DNA from 4 places in the Brachybacterium sp. SW0106-09 genome. Region 4 is predicted to be linked to each of the others. Evidence: riboswitches for the same ligand, from Rfam matches in the RefSeq annotation. Region 4 holds a riboswitch; each other region holds the start of a gene.
The links. Region 4 has a riboswitch for thiamine pyrophosphate ahead of Y09_RS15040 (bifunctional hydroxymethylpyrimidine kinase/phosphomethylpyrimidine kinase). Riboswitches for the same ligand answer to the same signal wherever they lie in the genome.
Positions count from the first base shown of each region.

Region 1 (4,202 bases), on a different contig from region 4:
GTCGTGGCGCGAGCCGTTGGGGTTCTGCTCGAAGCCGGCCGGGCCGTGAGTGGCGCCGGCGGCGTAGCGGAAGACCACACGGCCCTCGTCCTCGAGCTGGGCCAGGGTGCGCTCGTCGGCCACGTACTGGCCGTCCTGGTTCTTCAGCGGGACCCGGATGACCTGGCCGGCCTCGTAGCCGGAGGTCCAGGCGGTGCGGTTGTTCTCCACGGCCAGCGGCTGGTCGCGGCAGATGAACGCACGGTGCGCGTTTTTGATCATCGCGCCGGGCAGCAGATGCGTCTCGCAGAGGATCTGGAAGCCGTTGCAGATGCCGAGGACGGGCATGCCGCCGTTCGCGGCGTCGACCACCTTGTCCATCACGGGGGCGAAGCGGCTGATCGCCCCGGCCCGCAGGTAGTCGCCGTAGGAGAAGCCGCCGGGCAGCACGACCGCGTCGACCTCGTGCAGCGAATCGTCGCCGTGCCACAGCGCGACCGGCTCGGCGCCGCCGAGCCGCACGGCGCGCAGCGCGTCGCGGTCGTCGAGCGTGCCGGGGAAGGTCACCACACCGATGCGCATCAGGCCGCGCCCTTCGCGGAGGGGTCCTCCACGTCGATCGAGACGACGTCCTCGATCACCGGGTTCGACAGCAGGGTCTCGGCGGCCTCGCGCAGGGAGGCGAGCACCTCGTCGGTGACCTCGCCCTCGACCTCGAGCTCGAACCGCTTGCCCTGGCGCACCGAGGCGATGCCCTCGAAGCCCAGGCGGGGCAGCGCGGCGGCGACCGCCTTGCCCTGCGGGTCGAGGATCTCCGGCTTCGGCATGACGTGGACCACGACACGTGGCATGGGGGCACTCCTGAGGGGACGTGTGGCGCGCGCGGCGGCGTGCCGGGGGCTGGTGCTCGGGCGCGGCCCGAGGGCCCCATCGTACCGAGGAACGCGGCCGTGCCGACGGGGCGCCCACGGCGGTGTCCTCCCGACCGGACGCCCCCGCGGCCCTGGCACGTCCCGGCCGACGGGGACTAGGTTCGAGGCACGCGACCTCGACCCCCGGGAGGACCCGATGAAGATCCGCCACCTCGTCCATTCCTGCCTGCTCGTGGAGACCGCCGGGCGACGCCTGCTCGTGGATCCGGGCGGCTTCAGCGCCGATGCGGTGCGGGGCCTGGGCGCCGAGGAGCTCTCGAGCCTCGACGCCGTGGTGATCACCCATCAGCACCCCGACCACGTCGACCCCGCGCTGCTGGGCGAGGTGCTCGCCGCCGCGTCCGACGCCGAGGTGATCGCCGAGCCGGAGACCGCCCGGGTGCTCACCGCCGCCGATGCCTCCGACGGCGGCGACGAGGGGAGCGGCGGGCCCCTCGTCGCGCAGGAGCGGGTGATCCCGCTCGCGGCGGGGGAGGCGCACCGCTTCACGCCCGTCGGCGACCACCCGTCGCTGCGGCTCGAGGCCGTCGGCGGACGCCACGCCATCATCCACCCCGACATCCCGCGGATCGGGAACTGCGGGATCGTCCTGTCCGCCGGGGACGGGCCGCGGCTCGGCATCACCGGGGACTCCCTCGAGCCGGTCCCCGAGTTCCACGGCATCGACGTCCTCGCCTTCGCCGTCACCGCGCCCTGGTCGAAGATGTCCGAGACCATCGAGTTCCTCCGCGCCGTCGGCCCGCGGCTCGCCCTGCCCGTCCACGACGCGGTCGCGAGCGACCTCGGACGACCGATCTACCTGCGCCAGGCCACGAACCTCGCCCCCGAGGGCACCGAGGTGCGGGACTGGCCGGAGGACGGCGTCGTCGAGGTCGCCGGGAGCTGACGGCGCCATGTCGCACCGGGCCGAGAGCGAGCGCCGCCTCGAGGAGGCGCTCGCGGCGACCGACCGGCAACGGTTCCTCCCCGAGGAGCTGCGGCGGCTCGCCGGCGAGGACCGGCCCCTGCCGATCGGTCACGGCCAGACGAACTCCCAGCCCACGACGGTGCGGAACATGCTCGCCCTGCTCGACGTGCGACCGGGGCAGCGAGTGCTCGACCTCGGCGCGGGATCGGGATGGACGACGGCGCTGCTCGCCCGGCTGTGCGGACCGGAGGGGAGGGTGATCGGCGTCGAGCGGCGCGCCGAGCTGATCAGCCCGGCCCGGGCCGCGCTCGCCGGGACAGCGGACGCGGGGACGGCGAGTGCCGAGATCCGACTCGCGCACCCCGGCGTGCTCGGCGCGCCGGAGGGCGCGCCGTACGACCGGATCCTCGTCTCCGCGCAGGCCGACGCCGTGCCGCGGAGCCTGATCGCGCAGCTCGCGGACGGCGGCGTGATGGTGATCCCCGTGCGCGAGCGGATGCTGCGCCTGGAGCGCCGCGGCGAGGAGGTCGCCGCGAGCGAGCACGGCGCCTACGTCTTCGTCCCCCTCGTCGAGGACCCGCCGACGACCCGCTGAACGCAGCGCCGGACACGAGGAGCGTGCGCCGGACCGGACCGGTATGGTGCGGGGCGTGCACGGGAGTCCGGTAGGCCGGGCTGAGAGGGAGTACTCGAACTCCGACCGTAGAACCTGATCCGGATCATGCCGGCGCAGGGAGCTCCGCCGAGCGATCGTCGCCGCGCGCCCGTGCCCGTACGAAAGGCATGGACCGTGACCTCATCGCCCACCGCCCCCACCGCGCCCGCCCCCTCCGGCGGCCCGGCCGCGACCCCGCTCGGCTTCGGGGTCGGCGCCCGCGTCACCGCCGCCGTGATGAGCGAGGACTACGCCCGGATCCTCGAAGGCGTCCTCTCCCGGCTGGACCTCACCGGCCTCGTGCACGAGACCGGGGACGTCTCGACCTATCTCGGCGGCCACGAGGCCCACCTCCAGCGCGTCCTGATCGACCTGGCCGAGGCGCTCGCCCGCACCGGCCACCACGCGACCCTCTCCGTGCTCCTCTCGCGCGGCTGCCCCGGCGAGGTGGAATGCGAGCTGCCCGGCGGCGCGGGCCCCCGCGCGACCGAGGTGCCGCAGCCGCGGAGCACCGGACGCTTCGCGAGCGCCGAGTGGGCGCTGTACCCGCTGGCCGACGAGGTCGCCGTCGACGGCACCGCCCCCGACCACATGCGCGACATCCACGCCGCGATCGACCATACGAAGGAGCTCGGCACCTTCTGCGGCTCCGAGCACTTCGTCACCCGGCTCGAGGGCGACGCCGGCGACGTGATCGCCACCGCGCTCGCCGGCTGGCTGCTCGTCGGCCGCGGCGTCCAGCACGTCACCAGCCACCTGACGCTCTCGCTGAACAGCCCCTCGCACGAGGTGCGGGAGCTCGCGGCGGGCGCCGACGCACCGGGCGCCGACGCACCGGCCGCCGGCGACGAGGGCCGGGAGGAGGCGCGATGACCGAGGAGCACGGCACCGCCGCGCCCGCGAACGACTCCGCAGCGCCCGCCGCGGCGCCTGCCGACGCCGGCGCGACCGCCCCTGCCGGCACGTCCCGTCGCCACACCCCGCTGAGCCTGCGCGAGCTCGTGCTCGTGGTGGTGCTCGGCGTCGTGTTCGGCTTCCTGTACTGGGTGTTCGTGCAAGCCTGGAACGGCCTGGCGATCGCGATGGGCCCGGCCGGGGACCTCGCCCAGCACCTCGTGTTCGGCTCCTGGCTGCTGGTGGCGCCGGTCGCGATCGCGATCCTGCGCCGACCGGGTGTGGGGATCCTCGCCGAGATGCTCGCCGCGGTCATCGAGGTGGTCTTCCTCGGCAGCCCCGTCGGCCCCCTGCTGCTGCTCTCCGCGGCGCTGCAGGGGATCGGCTCCGAGCTGCCCTTCGCCCTGACCCGCTACCGCCGCTTCGGCTGGGGCGTGTTCGCCGCCTCCGGTGCGCTCGGCGCGGGGCTGGTGTTCTTCTGGACCGCGTACCGGATGGGCTGGTACGGCCAGGACCTGCTCGCGCTCCGGCTCGGCGTGCAGGTGCTGTCCGGGATCGTGCTCGGCGGTCTGCTGGCCCGGGTGATCGTCCGCGCGCTCGAGCGCACCGGCGTGCTCGCCGACTTCGCGATCGGTGCCGCGGGCGCGGCACGGATCCCCGAGCGCCGTGTCCGCTGAGGCGCACGCCGCGGGAGCGGCCCCAGGCCGGGTGCAGGGCCCCGAGCATCGGCAGGCCCCGGAGCAGGAGCCGGGCCCTGTGCGGGCACCGGCTCCCGCCGGCGAGCCCCGGGTGCTGGTGGCCGAGGGGCTCGAGGCGGTGCTGCCCTCGGGGGCCG
Region 1 covers NZ_BCAK01000013.1:7,418-11,619, reverse strand. The annotation lists gene purQ (phosphoribosylformylglycinamidine synthase subunit PurQ) at 1-561, opposite strand, end outside; gene purS (phosphoribosylformylglycinamidine synthase subunit PurS) at 561-830, opposite strand; gene Y09_RS07045 (MBL fold metallo-hydrolase) at 1,048-1,797, shown strand; gene Y09_RS07040 (protein-L-isoaspartate O-methyltransferase) at 1,805-2,413, shown strand; TPP riboswitch at 2,463-2,571, shown strand; gene Y09_RS07035 (YkoF family thiamine/hydroxymethylpyrimidine-binding protein) at 2,609-3,346, shown strand; gene Y09_RS07030 (ECF transporter S component) at 3,343-4,044, shown strand; gene Y09_RS07025 (ATP-binding cassette domain-containing protein) at 4,124-4,202, shown strand, end outside.
Region 1: it holds a riboswitch for thiamine pyrophosphate, as region 4 does, so the genes downstream of both, Y09_RS07035 (YkoF family thiamine/hydroxymethylpyrimidine-binding protein) here and Y09_RS15040 (bifunctional hydroxymethylpyrimidine kinase/phosphomethylpyrimidine kinase) in region 4, are expected to answer to the same signal.

Region 2 (4,202 bases), on a different contig from region 4:
GCGCCTCCCGTCGTTTCGAGGCGGACTTCGAGTTCTCGAAGGTCGGCGGGCCGATGGACGAGACCGAGTGGCACATGACCCCGCAGACGGTCAACGCCTACTACAACCCCGGCCGGAACGAGATCGTCTTCCCCGCCGCGATCCTCCAGCCCCCGTTCTTCGACGCGGAGGCCGACGACGCCGTGAACTTCGGCGGGATCGGCGCGGTGATCGGCCACGAGGTCGGCCACGGCTTCGACGACCAGGGCTCGAAGTACGACGGGGACGGCAACCTCGTCTCCTGGTGGACGGCGGAGGATCGCGAGGCCTTCGACGCCCGCGCCGCCCGTCTCATCGCGCAGTACTCGGAGCTCTCCCCGCGCGAGCTCGACGACTCCCACCGCGTCAACGGCGCCCTCACCATCGGCGAGAACATCGGCGACCTCGGCGGGCTCTCCATCGCGGTCAAGGCCTATCTCGCCAGCCGCTCCGAGGAGCAGGCCGCGGCCGAGCTCGACGGGCTCACCGGCCTGCAGCGCGTGTTCTGGTCCTGGGCGACCGTGTGGCGGGGCCGGAACCGGCCCCAGGAGGCGATCCGCCGCCTGGCCGTGGACCTCCACGCGCCGATGGAGTTCCGCTGCAACACGGTCGCCGGGCACCTCGACGAGTTCCATGAGGCCTTCGACGTGCGCGAGGGCGATGGCATGTACCGCGCTCCCGAGGAGCGGGTGAGCATCTGGTGAGGCCCGATGCGCCCTTCCACGTCGGGCGGACGGTGCCCTCCTCCGTGGGCTGGACCCGCGTCGTCGTCACCGTGGTGGCGGGCCTGATCGTGTCGGGCCTGCTGCTGCAGCGCGGATCGGCTCCGGGTGCGATCGCGGTGCTCGCCGCCTTCGCGCTGCTGGCGCTGTGGACGTGGATGGGCCAGGCCACCCGCTTCGTGGTCGACGAGCACGGGGTCACCGTCAGCCTCGGCGGCTTCCTCCCCCGCCGGGTCTGGCCGATCGAGGACTTCCGCACCGTGCAGCTGCGGGAGATTCCCACCGGCACCGTGGGCGTCGCCCTCGGCGGCTACGGCTGGCGGCGCGGGAGGGCGATGACCCCGAAGCCCGAGGAGCTCACCCCCGTCGGCCGGCGGAAGATCTTCACCCTCGCCGAGCAGCAGCGACCCTATCGGATGCTGGTCACCCGGCCGGGCACGAGCGTGGAGATCATCGGGACGAAGGACACCTGCTACATCCTCTCCCCCGTCGACCCCCAGGCGGCCGCCGATGCGATCGACCAGGCCATCCGTGCCCGCCGCTGAGCGTGCTCCTGGGCTAGACTGTCTGCTCGTCATCCACTGACAGGGGAGCACCGTCCGGTGCTGAGAGTGCGCCGACGGCGCAGACCCTCGAACCTGATCCGGCTCGCACCGGCGTAGGGAGTCGGGATTTCCGTGGAGCACCGCCGGTGCTCCGCGCCCCTTCCAGGACCTGGGAGGAGACGTGATGACCCGTTATCGCACCGTCGATCTGCTGGTGACCGTGCTGATCGGGGCGGCCTTCGGGGTCGCCTTCCTCGGCTACGGCCAGCTCTACACCCTGATCGGCCCGCTGACCGCGGCGTTCAAGCCTGCCGAGGGGCTGCTGGCGGGGATCTGGTTCCTGCCGGCCGTGCTCGCCGCGCTGCTGGTGCGCAAGCCCGGCGCCGCCCTGCTCGCGGAGATGGTCGCCGCCGTGCTCTCGATGCTGCTGGGCAGCCAGTGGGGCTGGGGCACCGCCGTGTCCGGTCTCATGCAGGGCGGTGGAGTCGAGCTCGCCTTCCTGCTCACCCGCTACCGGCGCTTCACCCTGCCCGTGGCGGTGCTCGGCGGCGTGCTCTCTGCCTTGCTCGAATGGGGATGGGAGAAGGTCGCCTACTACCAGGAGATGAGCTGGGCCTTCTCCGGCACGATGCTCGCCTTCTTCCTGCTCTCGGGGGCGCTGCTGTGCGGGGTGCTGGGCTGGGCGGCGAGCCGGGCGCTGATCGCGACCGGCGCGGTGGACTCCCTGGCCTCCGGCCGGGAGGCGGCCCGCGCGGTGGAGGCCTGAGCACCGGGACCGTCCCGGCGGCGCCCGTGCACGTCGACCGGCTGCGCTGGCGGCCGCTCAGCCGGCGCGAGCCGACCATCGAGGGGCTCGACGTCGAGATCCCGCCCGGGCAGCGAGTGCTGCTGGCCGGGGCGAGCGGCAGTGGGAAGTCGACCGTGCTGCGGGCGCTGGCCGGGCTGCTGGACCCCGAGGACGGGGACGGCGAGGGGCTCGTCCCCGCGCCCAGCCGGCCCGGGGAGCGGGGCCTGCTGCTGCAGAACCCGGTGCACGCCCTCGTCGGCGCGACCGTCGCCCGCGACGCCGCCTTCGGACCGGAGAACGCGGGACTGCCCCGGCCGGAGCTCACCGAGCGCGCCGCCCGGGCGCTCGAGGCAGCGCGAGTCGACCTCGACCCCGAACGGGCGCCGCTGGACGCCTCGGGCGGCCAGCAGCAGCGGATCGCGCTGGCCGGCGCGCTGGCCCTGCGCCCCGACCTGCTGCTCCTGGATGAGCCGACCTCCATGCTCGATGCCCCGACGGCCGAGGAGGTGCGCCGGGCGATCCTCGCGGTCACGGGCCGCCGCACCCTCGTCGTCGCCGAGCACCGGATCGGGCCCTGGCTGCCGCACGTGGACCGGCTGATCGTGCTCGGCTCCCGCGCCCGGGTGCTCGCCGACGGGCATCCGGACCAGCTCCTCTCCCACCGTCGCGAGGTGCTGATCGAGGCGGGAGTGCTCGAGGAGGAGGCCGCCGCCGAGGAGGCACCGGGCCCTGTCGGGCCCGGCGAGACCGTCGCCGCGCTGCGCGGCGTCACCGTGCCCGCCCGGGGACTCACCGCACCGCAGGACCTCGAGCTGCGCGCTGGGCGGCTGACCGCGCTGACCGGCCCGTCCGGTGCGGGCAAGACCTCCCTCCTGCGCGTCCTCGTCGGCGCGACGGAGCCGGGAGCGGGCGCCGTGTCCCGCCCCGAGCCCTCCCAAATCGCCCTCGTCCCCCAGGACCCCGAGCACTCCTTCGTCGCGACGACCGTGCGGGAGGAGGTCCTCGCCTCCCCCTGGGCCACGGACGAGGACCTCGCGGACGAGCTCCTTCAGCGGGCGGGCCTGGCCCCGCTCGCCGGCGCCCACCCCCACCGCCTCTCCGGCGGCGAACAGCGCCGTCTCGCGATCGTCGCGGCCCTCGCCCAGCGGCCCGGCCTGCTCGTGCTCGACGAGCCGACCGTGGGCCTGGACGCCCGGCGGCGCCGCGAGGTGCTGGAGCTGCTGCGCGAGGCGAGGGCCCGCGGCACGGCGGTGCTCGCCGCGAGCCACGACGAGCTCCTCGTCGCCGCGGCCGACGCGCGCCACGACCTGCCCGCCCCGGCACCGGACGCGGTCCCCACGCCCGCGCCCCGCCGGGTCCCGGCCGACGCGCTGAACCCGCTGACGCTGAGCCTGATCGGGATCCTCGCCGCGATCGGCTCCTTCGCCGTGCAGAGCTGGCAGGGCGGGCTGCTCGCCCTCGCCCCGACCGTGCTGCTCGCCCCGCTGGCGGTGCGGAGCCTGCGCGGCGCGGCCCTGCGCCTGCTCCCGATCGTGCTCTCCGCGGCGGGGCTCGCCTGGACCACGGCGCTGCTGGGCGAGGCGCCGGCGCTGTCCGGGGAGGCATGGCTCGTCGGCCTCAAGGAGGCCGCGCGGATCACCGCCTTCGTCGCCCCCGGGGTGCTGGCCCTCGCCTCCGTGCGCCCCACCCCGCTCGGGGACGCGCTCGGCCAGCGCCTGCACCTGCCCGGACGGCCCGTCGCCGCCTCCGTGATCGCGCTGGTGCGGGTAGGGCATCTGGGCCGGCAGTGGGCTGCGATCCTCGAGGCACGCACTCGCCGCGGCCTCGGCGGTCCCCGCTCCCCCCGGGTGCTCGCGGGCGCCACCCTCGCCCTGCTCGTGGACACGCTGCGCGGCGCCGAGCAGCAGGCCCTGGCGATGGACTCCCGCGGCTTCGCGACCGCGACGCACCGCACCTGGGCGGCGCCGAGCCCCGTCGGACCCGCGGACCTGCTGGGGGTCCTGATCGCGGCGGGGCTGCTGGTGTGGCCGCTGATCGCCGAGCTGCTCGTCGGCCCCGCGTAATACGCTGGGGCGATGACCGACGACTCCCTGGATCCCGAGCTCATCGAGCTCGCCAACACCCTGCTCG
Region 2 covers NZ_BCAK01000058.1:107,150-111,351, forward strand. The annotation lists gene Y09_RS16060 (M13 family metallopeptidase) at 1-722, shown strand, start outside; gene Y09_RS16065 (hypothetical protein) at 719-1,285, shown strand; TPP riboswitch at 1,317-1,422, shown strand; gene Y09_RS16070 (ECF transporter S component) at 1,470-2,051, shown strand; gene Y09_RS16075 (ATP-binding cassette domain-containing protein) at 2,078-4,135, shown strand; gene Y09_RS16080 (ankyrin repeat domain-containing protein) at 4,148-4,202, shown strand, end outside.
Region 2: it holds a riboswitch for thiamine pyrophosphate, as region 4 does, so the genes downstream of both, Y09_RS16070 (ECF transporter S component) here and Y09_RS15040 (bifunctional hydroxymethylpyrimidine kinase/phosphomethylpyrimidine kinase) in region 4, are expected to answer to the same signal.

Region 3 (4,202 bases), on a different contig from region 4:
CCCCTCAGGGGTACGGAGTTGGAACGTGGACCCAGCTTGTCCTCAGCCTCTCGGGTGGCGTGGAGAGTGCTGAGCTTCCTGGCTGGGGGTATCAGGGACAGGTGCACGTGCCCGTGACTGAACCTCCTTGGACGGACTCGGACTGTCGAGTCCGGAGAGGTGCTCCGCGGGGAAGCATGCGCGGTAGCGGTTCCGGAAGGGTAGCGCGGGCAGGGTTGGGCGGTCGGGGATCAGGGTGTTGCTCTTGAGATCGCTGTAGAGAGTGGCGAGAGGGCCAGACCAGTAGTCAGCGGTCTTCGCGTCGAGAGCACCTGGCTGGCCGCTGCGGCGGGACAAGGCGGTTTTCGCGGCGGCGGCTCGGTTGCCTTCGTGGGATTGCTGGTCGAGGAGGGTCAGCGCGCTGTTGGAGAGGACGTAGGGAAGCGCGTCGATGCCGATGGGTACCCCGTTTGGAGGGGTGAGCTGGTAAGTGAAGTCTCCGCTTCAAGGCGGCTGCCAGCTCAGCGGTCTGCCGAGTCGCAGGGGGCTGGAGTGGTCGAGGATCCGGAAGGCGGCCTCGAACAGCTCCATCTGCTCGGCGTCGAGCTCCTCGCGCCGTTGCCTCCATTTGGCGTGATGATCGGCGGGGACGGCGAGGGGACGCGGGGCGAAGTAGGCTTCGCCGCCGGTGAAGAGCTCCCAGAACCGCCGTTGTACGGCGAGTATGGGCGTCTCGTGCCGGGGATGGGCCGAGGTCAGGGCTTGCGAGAGCAGGCGGAGGTCGTCGGCGAGGATGCGGCGGTGGCGGTAGTGGGCCCACGGCGGGTGCGCCTGAAGTTCGTCCAGGAGCTGTTCGAGTTGGCTCAGCAGGGTGGGCCAGGTTCCGTGGGCGCGTCTGGCGCGGATGCGTCGGGCGAGGGTGGAGGGGAAGGCGCGGGGGAGGCCTAGGTCGACGGTGAGGTGCGACCAAGGGCGACTGGTGCCGATCCGGGCCAGTAGAAGGGAGATCTCTGCGTGGGCCATCGGATCGGACGCATCGAGTTGGGGCAGCGAGCCGGTCCAGATCGCCTGGGGGATGTGCGCGACGGTCAGCGGGCGCCCGGTCGAAAGATGTTCGGGCAGCAGCAGGTGCCGCGAGGCGGCGCGTAATGCATGCGGTGGCAGCGGGTGTCGGGGATGGGCGGCGCCGGTGCGGAAGGCGAGTTGGCTAGTCGCGGTCAGGTGCTCGCGGTGGTGGCCGAGTTGCAGCGCTCCGAGCAGGGGATTCTTGACCGGTGGTGTCGACGCGGCCTGCAACGTGATGGGGGCTTTCGGATCGGTGGGCAGCACCAGTTGCTGGAGTCGTTCCCCGCCCTGAACCGGGTCGGTGGCTTCGATGACGATGAGGGTGTCGGCCAGCCCCGCGGCCACCGGCTCGTCATCTCGGCCCGCCACGCTGTCGTCGTCACCCCTCGGACGTCGAAAGGCCCGTCGTGTCCACCGCTCGCTCCTCCCGGTGCGCCCGCCCCGGAGGCGGACGTGCCGCAGCTCCACGAGCTGGGAGGCAGCTCGACGAGACCGGGAGCGCCCAGCGGCCGGCGGCGGGTACAGTCGGTGATCGACACGGGGTGCCCCGCCAGGGGCTGAGAGCACACCCGGAGAACCTGATCGAGTTCATGCTCGCGGAGGGATGTCGTCGATGCGCTGTGCGCTGTCGCCCTGCAGGCCACGGTCCTGCGGGCCAGGGCCGTGCTGGTCGCGAACCGGCACGCCGCCGCCCTGCACGCCGCCATCCCCTCTCCCGGTCCCCGTGTCGCCTCCCGCGCAGCGCCGCGCCCCGATCCGGCCCTGCTCCGACCGCGACACGTCCCTCCCGCTCGGCGGCGGGCGTGCTCGCATGCCCTGAAAGGACCGCACGACCATGACACCCTCCACCCCGACCACCCGCGCCTCCCGTACCGCCCCGCCGCTCTCCGAGCAGGTCGTCCTCGTCACCGGCGGCGCTCGCGGCCTCGGCCGGGCCCTCACCGAGGCGTTCCTCCGCGAGGGAGCCAGGGTCGTCATCGACCACCTCACCAGCGAGGCCGCCGCCCGGGAGATCGCCGACGCGCACCCCGGCCGGGCGATCGCCGTGCGCGCCGACGTGCGCGAGCGCGACCAGGTCGAGGCCCTGTTCGCCCGGGCCGAGGCCGAGTTCGGCGACCCCGTCGACACCGTCGTGAACAACGCCCTGGCCGGCTTCTCCTTCGACGGGGACGCCCGCGCGAAGGCGCACGAGATCGGCTACGAGGCCTTCGCGGGACAGTTCTCCGGCGCCGTGCAGGGCGCGCTGCACACCATCCAGTCCGCCCTGCCCGGCTTCGACCGCGCCGGCTCGGGACGCGTCGTCAACATCGGCACGAACCTCCTCCAGCACCCCGTCGTGCCCTACCACGACTACACCGCGGCGAAGGCGGCGCTGCTGGCCCTGACCCGCACCTTCGCCGCCGACCTCGGTCCCCGCGGCATCACGGTGAACATGGTCAGCGGCGGCCTGCTGCGCACCACCGACGCGAGCTCCGCGACCCCGGAGACGGTGTTCGACGCGATCGCCGCGAGCACCCCGCTGCGCTCTGTGACCACGCCCGCCGAGCTCGCCGACGCCGTGCTCCTCCTCGCCTCGCCCTGGGCACGGGCGATCACCGGGCAGAACCTCGTCGTCGACGGCGGGCTGGTGATGGACTGATGGTCACCCACGGCCATGCCCATGCCTCCGTGACCGGCGCCGCCCGCCGCCCGGTGCGACTGAACCTGTTCGCCCATGCCTGCGGCCACCACTCCGCGGCCTGGCGTGCGCCCGGCTCCTCGGTGGAGCGCCTCGCGGACATCACGTACTGGGAGGAGCTCGCGCGGATCGCGGAGCGGGGCCGGCTCGATGCGGTCTTCCTCGCCGACGGCCAGTCGATCGGCACGGCCGGCGTCGAGCGCGGTCCCGCCTGGATGCTCGAACCGCTCACCGCGCTCACCGCGATGGCCCGCGCCACGGAACGGGTCGGGCTGGTCACGACGGTCTCCAGCACCTTCTGGGACCCGTTCCACGCCGCCCGGCTGCTGGCGAGCCTGGACCACATCTCGCGCGGCCGGGCCGGGGTCAACGTCGTCACCTCGATGACCGACGAGGAGGCTCGCAACCACTCCATGACCGCCCTGCCGGGCCATGCGCAGCGCTACGCCACGGCGGGGGAGTTCCTCGAGGTGCTCCAGGGGCTGTGGGAGTCCTGGCCGATGGACAGCATCCTCGCCGACCCGGACGGCGCCTACGTAGACCCCGCTCTCCTGCGTCCGCCGCTGCATCGCGGGGAGGCCTTCGCCGTCGACGGGCCCTTGAACGTGCCGACCCCGCCGCAGGGCCGCCCGGTCCTCTTCCAGGCCGGGGCCTCGGAGCCCGGGCGCGCGCTCGCCGCCCGCCACGCCGAGGGGATCTACGCCGTGGCCTGGGATCTCGCCTCCGCCCGCACCTATCGCAACGACATCCGCTCCCGCGCGGCGGCGCTCGGACGCGACCCCGACGCCCTCGCCGTCATGCCGGGGCTGGTCCCCTACGTCGCCTCGACCGAGGAGGAGGCTCGACGCCGCAAGGCCGAGCTCGACGCCCTGCTGCCCGTGCAGGACTCGCTGCGCCAGCTCTCCTTCTTCGTCGGCCAGGACACGTCGGACTGGGAGCTCGACGCCCCGGTCCCGCCGCTGCCGCCGCTGGAGGAGTTCACCGGGCCGAAGGGCCGCTACGCCACGGTGCTGCGCATCCTCGAGATCGCCCGCCCGACCGTCCGCGAGCTGCTGGGGCTCCTCGCCGCAGGCGGTGGCCACGCGACCGTGATCGGCAGCCCGGAGCAGGTGGCAGACGAGATCGAGCGCTGGGTCGACGCAGGAGCGGCCGACGGCTTCAACCTCATGCCTCCCACCCTGCCGGGCGGCATCGAGGAGTTCGTCGACCAGGTGGTGCCGGTGCTCCAGCGGCGTGGGCGCTTCCGCCGCGAGTACGAGGGGACGACCCTGCGCGACCATCTCGGCCTGCCGCGGCCGCCGCAGGGAATCCCGGCGCCGACGGGGAGCTGACCGACGCTGGCGAGCGGCCGGTCGGACGGGACCGCTGAGGGAGGGGACGGGGCCTGTTCGCGGCGCCGGCCCCTCCCGCGGAAGGGGCGTCGCCCCGAGCCCTCAGAGCGAGCGCTCGGGCTCCGTCGCTCGGACCCGCCCCAGGATCG
Region 3 covers NZ_BCAK01000007.1:16,013-20,214, reverse strand. The annotation lists gene Y09_RS04975 (hypothetical protein) at 484-1,389, opposite strand; TPP riboswitch at 1,573-1,666, shown strand; gene Y09_RS04965 (3-oxoacyl-ACP reductase) at 1,880-2,683, shown strand; gene Y09_RS04960 (LLM class flavin-dependent oxidoreductase) at 2,683-4,053, shown strand; gene Y09_RS04955 (RimK family alpha-L-glutamate ligase) at 4,156-4,202, opposite strand, start outside.
Region 3: it holds a riboswitch for thiamine pyrophosphate, as region 4 does, so the genes downstream of both, Y09_RS04965 (3-oxoacyl-ACP reductase) here and Y09_RS15040 (bifunctional hydroxymethylpyrimidine kinase/phosphomethylpyrimidine kinase) in region 4, are expected to answer to the same signal.

Region 4 (4,202 bases):
GGCCGCGTACTGCTCCGGCCCGAGGGCCGCCAGCAGCGCCGCGACGGCGAAGGCGATCGTGGCCTGCGCCCACGGCGCCATCGAGAGGATCAGCCCGCTCATCAGTCCGCGCCGCCGCGGCCTCGACCACTCCATCGCCAGCGGGATCGCGGCCGAGTACTCGCCGGCCACGAAGATCCCGCCGAGGAAGCGCAGCGCCAGGATCAGCGCGACCGTGCCCGGGCCGAGCATCTGATGGGTGGGGACGAGGGCGATCGCGAGCGCGCACGCCGCGGTGCCCGCGATGGCGAGGCGGGTGGTGCGGGTGCGTCCCATGCGGTCCGCGATCCGCCCGAACACCACCCCGCCGACGGGCCGGCCCAGCAGCATCGCGACGATGATCAGCGCCGCCGCCGACGCGGTCGCCGACGGGCCCGCGATCACGAGCATCGCCGGCGCCAGCGCCGTGACCGGCAGGAACACATGGATGTTGTCGATGAAGTTCCCGACCACGCCGGCGCGCAGCGCGGCCCGGCCCTCGGGCGGCAGGGCGCGGGTGCCGGTCGCGGCGATCGAGGCGGCGGTCATCGAGTCGCCCCGGTGAGCGTCGGAGCCGGGGAGACGGCGGCGGCGTCCACACGTCGTGCCTGTTCGAAGAACTCCAGCTCGTGACGGCAGGTGAGGAGGAAGGCGCGCGCCGCCTCCGCCCGCACGGCGGGATCGGCGGTCTCGAGCTCGCGCTCGACGACGCCGAGCGCCCCGCGCACCCCCTCCACGAAGGTGGGGTCGCGGTAGGTCAGGAGCCACCCCGCGTAGGGGTGCTCGTCCGGTACCTCGGGCAGGCTCGCCCCGACCTGCGCGTACAGCCAGAAGCAGGGCAGCGCCGCGGCCGCTCCGACGGCCGTCGGGTCCCCGAGCGCCCGGGCGAGCAGGAAGTCGGTGTATGAACTGGTCACCGGGCTGACGGCCACCTCCGCCGCGTCAGGACGGGTCGCGAGCCAGCCGCGGTGGAGCTCGAGCTCGGTATCCACGCAGTGCCGGGAGGAGTCCGACCAGAACTCCCGCGCGGCAGGGTCCTCCGAGGTCGCGGCGAGGGTCGCGAGGGCGCGGGAGTAGCGCTGCAGGTAGTGAGAGTCCTGCGCGAGATAGAAGGAGAACTGCCCCTCGGGCAGGCTCCCGTCCACGAGCGCCGCCACGAAGCCGGAGCCCTCGATCGCGCCGGCGAGCGGCGCCCCGGCCGCCCACAGCGCCTCGGTCCACGGGCCGACGGGCGGGACCGAGGCGGCAGGACCCGTCGGGCCGTCGGCCGTCGCTCGGGCGGCGAGCTGGGCCGGCTGCTCCCACCGGTCCGGCACCGCGCCGCCGGCGACCCACGGCGCGGCCGATCCCGCCGCCGCGAGCCGCCGTGCCCGGTGGGCGTGGTCGACGGGGCCGTTCCCGCTCCCGACCTGCAGCTCTGCGCCGTGCAGGATCGCCTCGTGCAGCCAGTCGGTGACCCAGGCGAGCGCCGTGGCCGGGTCCTCGCCGGCGCCGAGCCGGGTCGCGAGCGCCGCCGCGAGGGAGCAGCCGGTGCCGTGCGTGCTCGTCGTGTCCACCCGCGTCGAGTGCACGGGGTGGCGGGTACCGTCGGTCCCGATCCAGGTGTTGGTGACCTCGCGGCTGTCGAGGTGCCCGGTCTTCACCACGACCGCGACGCCGGTCGCCTCCGACCAGCGGGCGGCCTGGGTGAGGGCCTCGTCCTCGTCGTGCGCGCGGGGCTCGCCGGTGAGGACGGCGAGCTCGTCGATGTTCGGGGTGACCACGGTGGCGAGGGAGCAGAAGCGGATCATCGCCTGCTCCGCCTCGGGCTCCAGCAGCCTGTCGCCGCTGGTCGCGACCATCACCGGGTCGACGACGAGCACCCGCGGCGGATGGGCGGAGAGCCAGGTCCGGACGGCCTCGATGATCTCGGCGGTGCCGAGCATGCCGGTCTTGACCGCCTCGAGCTCGACGTCGTCGCAGACCGCGCGGAGCTGCGCGGCGAGGAACTGCGCGGGAGGGACGTGGATGTCGCTCACGCCGTGGGTGTTCTGTGCGACGACCGCGGTGACCGCCGCCATGCCGAAGCCGCCCGCGGCGGTGATCGATTTGAGGTCCGCCGCGGTGCCGGCGCCGCCCGTCGGGTCGGTGCCCGCGATCGAGAGCACTCGCGGGGCCGACGGCGCGGGGCGGTCGGGTGCGGGATGGCCCGTTGCGGGATGGCCGGACGCGGGCCGGCGGGTGGCGGGCCGATCGGGCGCGGCGGCGCGGGGGAGGGCAGCGGGAAAGAGGGTGCAAGGATCCGAGCTCATGCGGACATCCCTTCGCTAGTACGAACTAGATCAGGTTCCACGGGTGTGATCTCAGCGCCTCGGGCGCACCCCGTGTCCAGCGGCCGAGTGTAGGCCAGGCGGCGGGGAAGGGGCCGGGATGTCCGGAGCCGATGCCCCTCTACCGCAGGGGTCCGACAGACGAGGCGGCCCCTCGGAAATCTGTGGATGGCATTGTGGAAAACGAGGAGCTGTGGAGGAAAGGTGAGGATCGAGAGCCGCATTGCGCTCGAGATCCGCCACTCGATCAGAAAGTTATCCACATATTCTCTGTGGGCCTTTCTTCTGTCGGTGTCGGTCCCTAGTCTGAAGGGGTCGGATCGAGAAGGGCGGTGCATCGACGCATCGCCGACGCGGACGGGGAGGAGGGGCCGATGGGCATCACGCAGCCGGAGCATTCGCCGGGCGATGAGATCGCCGACGGCGCACGCGACGCGGTGCGTTCCGAGCGGTCGGATGCCGCCGCCCCAGATACCTCCGCGTGGGAGGTCTCCCTGCCCTCGGTTCCCGCCTCCTCGCCGGTGGTGACGGCATCGCCGTCGGTTCCTGCCGCCACCTCCCCGGACCCCGTCGACGATGCCCTGATCGCGTCGCTTCCTGCACGTTTCCGCCGGGTCGGCGCACGCCAGGCTCGTACTCGTGACGCGCTGCCCGATCTCGGCGGCTGCGCCGACGACCCCGCCCTGAGCGAGGCCGCGCAGCGCGTGTGGGATGCGGAGCGCGCCACTGCCCTCGCGCTCGCGGCGCAGTACCGCGCCCTCGCCGCCCTGCACGAGTTCGAGGGCGAGTACGAGGACGCCTGCGAGCTCGACGAGGTCGAGACGCTCCGCGCCGCACTCGGCCTCCGGGTCACTCGCAGTGCCGCGAGCTGGCGACTGCGCGACGCATACCAGGCCGTGAACCATTTCCCGCGCACCCTCGAGAACCTTGAATCCGGGAGCATGCCGTCGGCGTGGTTCCAGAAGATGCTGAAGACCTCGCAGAAGCTCTCCGAATCCTCCAGGAGGGATCTCGATGCCGTGATCTCGACATGGTCCACGGATATCAGCCCGGAACGATTCTTCACGCTCCTGCGCGCCCTCATCGAGCATCTCGCCGAGCGCGAGAGCCGTCCCGATCCCGTCGCCGCGCTCGAGCGCACCGTCGAGCTGCTTCCCGGCGCGGAGGCCGGCACCGGGACCCTGCGGATCACGGGCCCGATCCCCGAGATCCTCGCCCGGTGGAAGTCAGTCGACGAGTCCGCCCGCGCCGTCCAGGCGGCGCAGCGTGCGGCGCTCCGCGACGGCACACCGATCCCGCACGACCCCGACGGCGTCGTCCTCGAGACCGGCAGGGCCCTTCCGCTCACCCGGCTGCGCTACGCCCTGATCGGTACCGCCGAACTCGACGTCGACGGGGTCGCCGTCCCCGCCGAGCGGTTCCGCCTCAACGTCACGGTGCCCGTGCTGACCCTGCTCGGCGCTTCCGACCAGCCCGGCATGCTCGACGGCGTCACCCCGCTGCCGCCCTCGATGGCGCGTTCCCTCGCCGGCAGCTGCACCGTCTGGCACCGCGTCCTCACCAGCGCGAGCAGCGGCGCCTTCCTCCCGCTCCCGGCCGACCGCGTCATCCCCACCCCCGCGATGCTCGAGCACCTCCGGCTCCGCAACGGACAGTGCGCCGTCCCCGGATGCACGCGCCCCACCTCCTGGGCCTCCGAGTGCGACCACATCGAGGAGTGCCTGCGCGGCACCCCGGGCGAGGGCGGCGCCACCGAGGTCGAGAACCTGCACCTCCTGTGCTGGCAGCACCACCTCGACAAGACGAACGGCCTGCTGGACCCCACCCGGCTCCCCACGCAGGCAGGCGAGCCAGGCCGCACCCGCTGGACCGTCG
Region 4 covers NZ_BCAK01000056.1:3,984-8,185, reverse strand. The annotation lists gene Y09_RS15045 (MFS transporter) at 1-567, opposite strand, end outside; gene Y09_RS15040 (bifunctional hydroxymethylpyrimidine kinase/phosphomethylpyrimidine kinase) at 564-2,309, opposite strand; TPP riboswitch at 2,300-2,392, opposite strand; gene Y09_RS15035 (HNH endonuclease signature motif containing protein) at 2,702-4,202, shown strand, end outside.